One region of the Mediterraneibacter gnavus ATCC 29149 genome, then DNA from elsewhere that is predicted to be linked to it. Evidence: riboswitches for the same ligand, from Rfam matches in the RefSeq annotation. Region 1 holds a riboswitch; the other holds the start of a gene.

Region 1 (5,791 bases):
CTGCTTGTCTTGCCATCTCTTTCGCTGACAGCGAAACAACATCCTTCCCGTCGATATAAACGGTATCTTTCTGTGGTCTGTACGTTTTGTATATGTTTTTCAGCAACGTTGATTTTCCGCAGCCATTGGGACCAATCAGCCCGACAAAAGTGCCTTCCGGTACTTCCAGAGAAACATCCTGCAGAATCTCGGTTCCATCAATACTGTAGTCCAATCCGCGAACTGTCAAAAAGCTATGGTTCATGTGCTCTTCCTCCTTCCCCTGCGGATCAGATACAGGAAAAACGGTGCGCCGGACAAAGCCGCAATAATTCCGATTGGGAGCTCCTCCGGTGCAACGATCACCCGCGAGAGAAAATCTGCCAGTACAGTAAACAATCCGCCCAAAACAATTACAAACGGTAATACTATCGTATGCCGTGATCCTACCATTCTTCTCGCAATATGTGGAACAACAAGCCCGATAAAGCCGATCACTCCACTGACAGAGACCACAATTCCGGTCAATACGGCAGCCATGATGATCACAACCATTTTGATTCTTGTTACATTGACTCCCAGATTCTCAGCAGTGCCATCTCCCAAAAGCAGCATATCCAGTTCTCTTGTAAAAAGAAGAATGATGCAGACTGTAATCAGAAAAGCAGCTGCAACATATTTGACTTTCTCCCAGCTTGCGCCACTCAAAGAACCTACCATCCAGTATTGTGCTGTCTTTGTCTTATCCGATCCGGTATGATACCCGTAAATGATCAGATTGGTGATCCCGCTAAACAACGCAGAAGTCGCAATCCCCGCCAGGATCAGCTGTGTCGAAGTAACGGTTCCCTTATATGTTGCAATCGCCATGGATAATACAATTGCCAGGGCCGCTCCGCAAATTGCTCCAAACATGGTTCCGTATCCGCCTGCAAAATGAAAACAGCCTGTGATGATGGCACATACCGCTCCTGCTGAAGCTCCGGAAGAAATACCAAGTACATAAGGATCTGCCAGAGCATTTTTTGTCAACGCCTGCATCAGTACTCCACACACAGAAAGTCCGGCACCTACAAACCACGCAAGCACAACTCTTGGAAGTCGGATATTCCAGATAATTGTTTCCATATTGGTTTCCCATGTCGGGAAAAATATCTCCCGCCCTGACAGATGGTTCATAATAATACGAAATACTTCAAAAGGGTGAATCTTGACAGCTCCAAAGGAAACGGAACAACCTACCGCTAAAACACTGCACACAAATACAGCGCAAAACAGGGACAGGTGCCTTACTCTTTTCTGTCTTTTATTTAATTCTTTCATGTAATAGAAGAACTCCCTTTCCTATTGAAAACAATCTGGATATAACTGCTTTGCAATTTCTTCAACTGCAGCTGCTGATCCGGCAGAGCCCTGCATGTCTGCACAGCATGCAGAATAGATTTTTCCTTCTTTGATTGCCCTTAAATCTTTTGTTGCAGCATTGGTGCGAAGAAATTCTGCCTTTTCTTCTACATCTCCATCATAGTCTAAAAGGAGGATTGCATCCGGATCACGTTCTACCACTTCTTCCCAGGAAGGGGTTGCCCACCCGGCTTCAATGTCATTAAAAATAGAGATGGCGCCTGCCGATTTCAAAATATCTCCCGGCATCCCCTGGCATGCTGTAAAAGGGGCATCTTCTCCCGAATCATAGACAAACACTTTTTTCGGGTTCTTGTATGCATCTTCTCCAAGCGCCTCTTTCACATCCTGAAGTGTATCCTTCATTTTTTGTATTTTCTGCTCTGCAGTTTCTTCCACTTGAAAAATCTTGCCCAGTGTCTCATAGTCTTTGTACAAATCTTCAAATGTGGCACTGTCTGAGCATACATATGGGAAATACATGGCAATTCCATTTTCGTCACAGAATTCTGTACTGAAATTTTTATCTGAAAATACGGAATCCCAGCCGATCAGAAAATCACAGCCTGTAGCAAGCAGTTCTTCCTTTGAAACAGATGACAGGTTCACTCCGGGTTCTGCGATCTGTGGTACAGAATCTCTTGCAGGATATTCCGAGACAAGACTCCAGCAACTCCCTTTCGTGTATCCGGCCATCTGCTCCTCTAAGCCCAGATCAAAAAACAAATCTGCCATCTGATCTCCGGAAGCAACCACATGATCCGGTTTTTGCTTAAAGGTATACTCTACATTTTTTCCCAGCCCGGATCGCTCCAGATTCAGCTGAATTGTAACCGGTTCATAATTACGATCTTCTGATTGTACCGATTTTTCTGCATGAGCTTCTTTTTTATCAGTTTCTGTCTCCTTATTGCTTCCACATCCGGAAACAAGAGATATCGTCGCTGCTGCACACAGGATGCAGCTTACTATTTTCTTTTTCATAAACTTTGACCTTTCTTTATCAATTTTATCCCAGTTGCTCTATTGATAAAAGGTCATGATCAGGTCTTCATCTACCTCGTCCCCTTTCTCTTTCTTCTTATCAAGAAATCGTAAGATGACTTCAGCAAGTCTTAGGGCTTGGCATCTCCCGCCATTTCACCTTCTCACAGAATTCTCTGCAATGGTATCTGAAATTTTGTCCGCCTTACCTCAGGGATAAGCTGCCAATGAATTGCACATTGTTCCTTATTAAGCCAAAACACTGAAGCCGTCTGCACATTGCATGCAGTCCGAAATATTATAGCATTAATTTCCTGCATTTATCCAGTAAAACCTTCTAAGTTTATAAAATTTCAAAAGACAGGGATATTTCCCTGCCTTACCTTTCATCCACTATTCAAACTGATTTTTTTCTGCATCGTATCTGTAGTCGATCATGCCGAGTTTTTCCTCCAGCACTTCTCTTGAAACGTCCATATCATCACAGAGAGCATCCAGGCTTGGATAATAATCTCTCAGTTTTGTATTTACCACGCTTAGAAGAAGTATCGGATCTTTCGGTAATCCTGTCAGCATTTCCAGCACCTCTTTTCTGTCATCACATATTCCATCCGAATGTCATGTGCCTCAGCAGGAATCTGATCTGCCATCTGCACCTCAAACGCAAGTCCAAACGTATGGCATCCTTCCATTTTCTGAAGATACGTGTCGTAAAATCCTCCTCCATATCCGATCCTTCTTCCCGCCGGATCGAACGAAACGCCGGGAACAAGCATCAAGAGATCCGATTTTTCCAGGCAGCAGTCTGCCCCTTTTTTCTCTTCTTTCGGCTCCAAAATTCCAAACGCTCCTGTTTCCAGATCATTCAACGATTCTATGTAGTAAAACTTCATCTCCCGTTTTCCGGTCACTTTAGGCACTGCGGTTCTTTTTCCCGCTCTCCACGCACTTACCAGAATTTGTTCTGTACACACTTCTTTTCCCATAGATACATAACACCAGATTTCTTTCGCCTGCACAAATAAAGGATGGGAGACAACCTGCTCTGTGATCCTGTCACTGTATGTCTCCCACTCTCTGTCTGTCAGCCGGTCTCTGGCGCATAACATCTGTTTTCTAATGTCCCGCTTTGTTTCCAAATTTCTCTCCCAGATTGACGATTGTACCGTCTTTTTCTTCCACATCAATATTATTGAGCTGACTTCTCAAATTGCGTTTGAATGCATCAATATATTCCTGCCTGAGAATCTTTTGTTCTTTCTTTTCCGCATCAGTCAGTCCTTCTGCTTTTGATTTTCTATACAGTTCATTGATTCTTTTTACCTTTTGTTCGTCCATAATCTTATCCTTTCCCAAAAATTCTTTCTCCATCTTACACTATTTCTCGATTTTCGTCTACCCCGCTGTTTTTTAGCTGGAATAATTTTCCAGAAATGCGTAAAGTTCCTCCTCTGTTTCAACATATTTTTTTTGCTTTACATTTGTCTGCACTTCTTTCGGCAGTTCTTCAAACGGAATGTCTGTAAATTCATAAATTGTAGATTGATCAAACAGATAGACGACCACATAGCCATGCAGCTCTGCCAGATAATATCCTTCATTTTTTTCTGCTTCCCCTTTCACGGCAACACTTCTTTGCTGTTTATCCTGCTGCCGCGCCATCTGCCTGTCCATCACATACTGGTAACTCACCTGATATCCGATTCCGAGCAGACTGACAAACACAAACAAGACCACAAAAAAGCCAATACAGTATTTCTTCTTCATAAAAGTCCGACTCCTTTTTTCATACAGTATTGGCTCTTTGTACCGGTTTTATTCAGTTCACTTGATTTTGTCAATCCAGATATTCAATGTCATCATCATCGTCCAGGTCTCTCTCCTGTGGAAAAATCTTAAAACGTTTGCAGACTCTTAAGATCCGTCCGCCCATTGGAAGTGCCAGCATATCTGACTCGGAAAGCGTTCCTACCCGGATCACCGCCACTGCGTACACCAGCATGGCAATGATGATAGAAAGTCCATTTGCCAGAAATCTTCCCGGCATCAGGGCGCTAAGAAGCTTATTGGACACAAATGCCGCCACTCCCATGATCAAAGCTGCCAGAAACGGCTTGATATAACAGGTCTTGAAATCCTGTCTGAATCCACTTGCCTTATATACATCCTTCATATTCAGTACACACATACAAAAACTGAAGATCACATTACTGAATACGAGAGAATAAATCCCCCATTTGAAAACAACCAGCATCAAAAGGACTGCCACAAGATGGATCCCCAGTGAAATCAGCGCATTCTTTGCCGGTGCAGTCAGCCGGTCCAGTCCCTGCAGAATCGAGTTTGTAACTGTTGAGGAACTGTACAACACAACTGTGATCGCCCCGGATGCCAGCATCAGTGCAGGCTCCGTTCTGGAATCTCCGTAAAGGAACTGCATGATCGGCGATGCCAGTACCACAAATCCCACAAAACAAGGAATCGCGATCAGCATGGTAAGACGGATCGTCTGATTGATCTTATTCTGCATCTGCGTCCGGTTTCTGGAGGCAACTGCCGCTGTCAGTGCCGGAATAACAGATGCTGCAAGTCCGTTCGCCATCGCAAGCGGGATGTTGATCAACGTATTGTATTTTCCTGTGTAAATTCCCTGTGGAATGATATATTCTTTCAAGGTAACTCCCTGTGCTGCCATGATCTTTGCAAACAAGGTCAGGTCAATAATCTGATTGATATTATAGATTGCCGTACTGAACAGGATCGGGGCGATCGTCAAAAGAAGAACCTTCAAAATCTGCCCATATCCATCCTGATGTTTCGTGCGGTCTCTTCTCATCTGCCGCATCATCACTTTTTGAAACAGTACAAACACAAACATCAAAAACAACAGTGCGACCAGTGCTCCCGTAGCCGTTCCCGCCGTTCCTCCCGCTGCCCCATAGGCCGGTTCAAGCAAAGGATTGTCCTGCTTTTTCGCAGCTGCCATCCCCACTTTGATCATGATGCTGGCTCCTACGATATTGACTGTTGCATTGATGATCTGCTCCAAAACCTGGGAGATCGCAGTCGGAACCATAGTTCCCATTCCCTGAAAATATCCGCGCATTACACCGAGCACTGCCACGATAAACAGCGCCGGAGCCAGCACCTTGAGTGTATAGACACTAAGCGGCGATTCCATCAGATGTCTGGAGATCATATCTGCCCCCAGAAAGATTGCCAGTGCCACAACTGCCCCCACGGAAACCGCAAACATCATTGCACATTTAAAAATTCGAAAGGCGTTTCTTGGCTGGTGCATCGCCATCTTTGTGGAGACCAGCTTGGATACCGCGATCGGAAGACTGAAGGAGGACAGCATCAGTGCCATCGCATAAATCTCATATGCATATCCGAGAAATCCGTTTCCCTCATCTCCGATAAT
Region 2 (5,791 bases), 540 kb from region 1:
AGATTCGTCTCTTTCAGCTTTTCTGTTTCTCTGCACACTGCTTCCGGCGCGCCCTGACAGAGCACTTTTCCATCTTTCATCAACACGATCTCATCCGCCCAGGCATATGCATAATCCATATCATGAGTCGCCATGAGTACTGTGATTCCCTGCTCTGTGAGTTTGTCTACCATCTCATTTACCATACGGGTATGCTTCGGATCCAGGGCTGCTGCAGGTTCATCCAAAATGATGATCTCCGGACGCATCACTAAAATATCCGCGATCGAGACCTGTTTTTTCTGCCCTCCGCTTAACGCATGTACCGGCCGTTTTCGAAAGGGCACGATCTCCAGTTCTTCCATCACCTGCTCCACTTCTGTTCTTGCCTGTTCTTTTGCAACACCCAGATTCAGGATCCCGAATGAGATTTCCTGCTCCACGCTGGCAGAAAACAACTGTTTATCCGGGTCCTGAAACACGATGCCCACCTTGGCCCGAAGTGCCAGAAGTTCCTTTCTCTTGTAGCTCACAGGTTTTCCATGAAACAAAATATCTCCCTTTTGTGGTCGTAAAATTCCGTTGCAGCAGAGAAAAAAAGTAGATTTTCCAGAACCGTTGGCTCCCATAAAAGCAACCTTACTCCCCTTTTTTACTTTTAAGTCCAGCCCCTGCAGAGAAAACCGGTCATTCTCTTCATAAGAATGCCAGATATCTCTCGCCTCTAAAATAATCTCTTCACTCATACTATTCTCCCCCAAACCGCAAGCAAAATCAGGACTGCCTCAAAAACTGCTATTTTCCGGAAATTGCTCTTGTTTTTTTCATACTCTCCTGAAAGTACCCGGATCTCACCGTCATAACATCTGGATTCCATCGCATTGTACAATGCATCCGACTGCTTCAGCGCCCGCACAAACACAACCGATGCCATCTGCCCGAAAGACTGGATCGAAGTTTTCAGATCCCGGTTTCCAAGCCTTGCTTTCTGTGCCGTCATAATTGCAGATGCCCCTTCCATCAGAATAAAAATAAACCGATATGTCAAAAGCATCAGCTCAATGAACAATCCCGGAAAATGCAGTCGCTTTAACACATCCAGAATTTCCGTCATCGGCGTGTTAAAAGACAGGACATACAGACTGGAAACACTTGCAAGCGCAGTCAGTATCATCTGCCCGCCTTTTTTCAGCCCCATCCAGCTGGATGTCACATAATACTGCCCCACCGGGATTGCATAGGCATCCAGCGGCTCTTTGGATACATTGACCAGGATTGCCAGTGTACTCAACAGCAGAAATATCAGGGGTACCATCAGGTATTTCAGGTACAGGTGAAATGGAACTCTTCCCTTTTTTACATTGAGAATTCCATTGACCGCCAGTACGATCACTGCCGCTGTAACAGACCGGCTGACCACACAGACCAACAGGGTCAGAACCGCATATGCAAACTTCTCCTCCGGACTCACATCTGCAAGTCCGGAGGAATAACTTAATTTATCAATGATTATCATTCTGCCACTTCTTCCGCTCTACGAGACGACCCATGCAAAAAGCGATGATTCCCACGCCGATTCCGGTCTGTACACAAAACAGCAGGGACTCCACCTCTCCCGGGATTTCTTTTCCAAGAAAATCTTCCAAAACAGGGGTAAACCACGGTTCATATTCTCCATGGATCTCTTCTACCATCACACTTCCCGCATCATCTGATCCGCCAAACTCTGCATCTTTCAAAGTCAGAAACGGAACTGCCGCCAGCAGGACCACCGCGAGCAGCAGAACCAGTACCAGTGTTTTATTTTTCTTACTCATCCTACTTTTCCTCCTTTAAAAATCCAACGGCTTTGAGTTCCGGTTTTGCATAAGACTCCAGTGCGATCACGATCACAACCGTAAGAAGTCCTTCCATTACTGCCAGCGGAAGCTGTGTCGGAGCAAACACTCCAAGGAATTTCACTGCGGAAGCTCCCACCCCGCCCGCTTCAGACGGATATGCCATAGCAAGCTGCAGACTGGTTACACAGTAAGTGAACAGATCCCCGAAAAATGCTGCCAGAAACACTGCCACCTTCCGGTTTACATTGAGTTTCTGGCAAAGCTTATAAATCCCATAAGAAAGAAACGGACCTGCGATCGCCATAGAAAATGTATTGGCTCCCAGCGTGGTCAGTCCGCCGTGTGCCAGCAGGATTGCCTGAAATAATAACACGATCAGCCCCAACACGCCTGCTGCCGTCGGCCCGAATAAGATCGCACCCAGTCCGGTTCCTGTCATATGGGAACAGCTTCCGGTCACAGACGGGATCTTCAAGGAAGAAATCACAAACACAAAGGCTCCTGACATTGCCAGAAGGATCAGTGTTTTTCTGTTCTGTTTTAATGTTTTTTGAATGGAAAAAAATCCTGCGACGATAAACGGCAGGCAGATGACTCCCCACGCAATGCAAAATGTTGCCTGAAGGTATCCCTCCATAATGTGCATAGCATTTGAAGCCGGTGCAATGGCAAATAACACCGCGATTGCGATGCTTGCCTTCAGTAAGATATTTTGTTTTTTTGTCATGTTCTTTTCTCTCCTTTTCCTTTGACAAAATTTTTCTGAAATATTCCAGGCTGTCAAAAGGTCCTAAAAGGAGACTGTTTTGCATACACCCGGTCATATTCCCGTAACCTTCCAGATTCCTTTAAAAGCGGGTGTTCTGACTTAGGCATCAAACACAGTATTTCGCCTTCCCATAGAATTTCCTACAGTGACCTCATGAAATACCACTACTCCAATACAGCAACGAGCATTGTCCGGGATTCTCACCTGGTTCCCCTGCCGCCTTTTTTCGGACGGCATCTTTTAAATCTGCTTTGAATCTGAATTTATGTAGAAACACCTGCTTCTTCTGTCACAAAGAGCAGCGTCCATACATACAAAATAATATTTAATATTCAATTCCTCTGCGGGCATAAACGCCGCAATCAAACGGATGCTTTACTTTCCGGATCTCAGACACATAATCCGCTATTCTGATCAGATCCTCTGACGGATCCCGTCCGGTCAGAACCACTTCCAGACCTTCTGGTTTCTCTTTCAAAAACTGAATAGCCTCTTCATGCGGGATCAGACCATACCTGTCTGCTGCCATAAATTCATCCATGACAAGCATGTCACACGCTCCATTTTTCGCCCGATCCAGTGCATACTTCCACAATTCTTCATACATCTGCTTTGTTTCTGCCTTTTCTTCCTCGGACTGCGTGTTATAAAACCCATAGGACTTCGGTAAATGGATCACTTCTATCCCCGGAATCTGATCTAACACACACAATTCTGCAGAGTTCTCATTCTTCAAAAAACGGGCAAACAGTACTTTCATCCCGCTTCCGGCCGCCCGAACTGCAAGTCCCGTAGCTGCCGTGGTCTTTCCTTTTCCGTCTCCACAGTAAATGTGGATCATTCCCTGCCTCATATTCTGTCCTCTTCCTGTTTCAGCCTTTCCTTAAATCTTTCTAAATTTTAGCACAGCCCTGCCCATATTTCTAGGAATTTTTTTGTTTCTTTTAGTATTTTTCCTACTTCAAACGGCCTTCCTACTACCACCAGCACAGCCTTTGCCTCTTCTGCAGCCTGTACCTTCTCCAGAAAACCACCGGATTTTCCGGATTCTTTTGTCACAAAATACCTGGCATCCAAAGCTCTTAGCATCGCAAGATTTAATTCTTTTGAAAACGGACCCTGCATGGCGATCAGATGCTTTCCTTCGAATCCAAGCCGAATGCTCTCTTCCACTGAAACCTGTGTAGAAAGGACACGGGCATAACATCGCTCTTTGCAGCCTGCTATCCTGGTATATTCTTTCAATTCTTTGCTTCCGGTAGCAATCAGAACATTCCCTGTTGTATTTTGCAGGTATTCCACCGCCTCAGGTACACTTTCCACACGCACAACACGCTCTCCTTTGTCATCCCAGTTCTGCCGCTCCCGCACACATCTGATATATTCCGTACCTGCCATCCTGCATGCCTGCTCTACATTTTTCGTCACTTCTGCTGCAAACGGATGTGTCGCATCCACCACCAGATCAATTTTCTGCGTCGTTAAAAACTGCCGGATCTGTGCCTCATCCATACGTCCAGTACGTACGCTTACATTAGAAGAACTCTCGACATCCATACAGTCTCTTCCATACTCTGTGGCAACACTGACGATGACATCCACCTGCCTGTTTCTCAGAAATTCTGCCAGTTCCCGACCTTCTGTAGTACCTGAAAAAATCAAGATACGCTTCATCTTTCTTCCTCCTCTTTCCTAAATTTTACCATAACTTCACCACAGACAAACGCAGCCGTGCACTGATTCAGACAGACCTTTTCCTGAACCATCACTCCATCCGGACACATTTTTTTCGCCGCTCTCTCACAGACATTGTCTACCCCTGTCACTCCTCTTACAAATTCCGAAGAACTGCTGACTGACGAAATTTCCTGAAGTGATTCTGCGGAATAAGTCAAAAACTCCACTCCAAGAGAATCTGCCAGCTCCAGCAACCCGGCCTCCTCCCTTTTCAGATCGATGCTTCCAAGTGCACGGATCTGCTCCGGTAAAAATCCATGCTTTTCCAGAGTTTTCAAAAGCTCTGCCTCCAGAATTTCTTTTTTTGTCCCTTTTTTGCATCCCATTCCCACATACAGATTTCTTGGCAAAAGATATAATACACCTGATTTTTTATTTCTGGGTTTTTTTTCACAGATCACAATCTTCCCACAGCATCCCTCCAGTTGTTCTTCACTGCCGCATATGGTCAGTTCTTCGGGTATATCCCCCAAAAGCGGAAACTCTGAAAAAATTCCCGTATTCTTTTTTTCAAGAATCCCTGCCGAGATTTTTTTCGCCTCTTCCCGATCTGTAATGACGAGTCCGTTCTCCATGGCAAACACGTCTGCCGCAAACTTTTTCTGCACATCTGTAGCCGTTGTGATCACCGCCCTTCCTCCTGTGTATTCTGCAAGAACCTTCGCCAGCGTTACTCCGCCGCCTACATGTCCGGACAAAAGCGGAATGGCAAATGTGCCCTTCTCATCCAGAACAATAACCGGAGGATCTGTAAACTTATCTTTTACAAACGGAGCGATCGCACGGATCGCGATTCCTGCCGCCCCGATAAATACCAGTGCATGTTCTCCCCAGGATGCCCCGATTTCTTGTTTCCATCCGTCATTTAATCTCTGCAGCCTTTTATCCTCTGCAAAACGTGCCACAGTATATCCTGTACACACATACCCTTCCTGTTTTAGTTTTTCCGCCAGATTTAACGCCAGACGGCTTCCAGTCCCGGTAAAACTATAAATTCTCACACTTTTTCTCTTCATTATTTTCTTCTCTTTTCACTTTCTTTTCATCTACTATACTATTAGCCGGCGTTTCCGTCAAAACTTAGTTTGATTAGCCGGAACAATAACAATTACAATTTTCTGCCTGTTTGTTTAATTTTGAAGATTTTGCATGATTTTCCAAAAATTCTTTGTTTAGTTTCACTCTTGTCATTTTTCAGCTTCTCTGCTATTCTGTTTGCAGACGAAGATGTCTGAAGGATTTTTAAAAATCTCTCAGGCATCTTTTTTTATAGAAAAGGCCTTTTCACAGCAGAAAAACTGTTTTTGTTTCAACTAGGAGGAGATTTTATGAGTTCAGGAGATACTGGTTTTATCATGCTTTGCTCTGCCCTTGTTTTTCTTATGACACCGGGCCTTGCTTTCTTTTATGGCGGATTGGTCCGCCGGAAAAATGTTGTCAACACAATGATGGCCTGCATCGGCAT

Evidence for each region. Region 1 has a riboswitch for cobalamin ahead of FXV78_RS15315 (ABC transporter substrate-binding protein). Riboswitches for the same ligand answer to the same signal wherever they lie in the genome.
Region 2: another riboswitch for cobalamin. It lies ahead of FXV78_RS00265 (energy-coupling factor ABC transporter permease); the one in region 1 lies ahead of FXV78_RS15315 (ABC transporter substrate-binding protein).

Annotation. Positions count from the first base shown of each region.
Region 1 covers NZ_CP043051.1:3,066,229-3,072,019, reverse strand. Annotated here, with positions in the region: gene FXV78_RS15325 (ABC transporter ATP-binding protein) at 1-244, opposite strand, end outside; gene FXV78_RS15320 (FecCD family ABC transporter permease) at 241-1,302, opposite strand; gene FXV78_RS15315 (ABC transporter substrate-binding protein) at 1,324-2,367, opposite strand; cobalamin riboswitch at 2,474-2,649, opposite strand; gene FXV78_RS15310 (DUF4250 domain-containing protein) at 2,761-2,943, opposite strand; gene FXV78_RS15305 (5-formyltetrahydrofolate cyclo-ligase) at 2,937-3,506, opposite strand; gene FXV78_RS15300 (DUF896 domain-containing protein) at 3,484-3,705, opposite strand; gene FXV78_RS15295 (hypothetical protein) at 3,778-4,134, opposite strand; gene FXV78_RS15290 (putative polysaccharide biosynthesis protein) at 4,205-5,791, opposite strand, start outside.
Region 2 covers NZ_CP043051.1:54,592-60,382, forward strand. Annotated here, with positions in the region: gene FXV78_RS00250 (energy-coupling factor ABC transporter ATP-binding protein) at 1-725, opposite strand, end outside; gene cbiQ (cobalt ECF transporter T component CbiQ) at 722-1,495, opposite strand; gene FXV78_RS00260 (energy-coupling factor ABC transporter substrate-binding protein) at 1,482-1,796, opposite strand; gene FXV78_RS00265 (energy-coupling factor ABC transporter permease) at 1,798-2,547, opposite strand; cobalamin riboswitch at 2,657-2,846, opposite strand; gene FXV78_RS00270 (cob(I)yrinic acid a,c-diamide adenosyltransferase) at 2,915-3,442, opposite strand; gene cobK (precorrin-6A reductase) at 3,490-4,263, opposite strand; gene FXV78_RS00280 (cobalt-precorrin 5A hydrolase) at 4,260-5,342, opposite strand; gene FXV78_RS00285 (ammonium transporter) at 5,655-5,791, shown strand, end outside.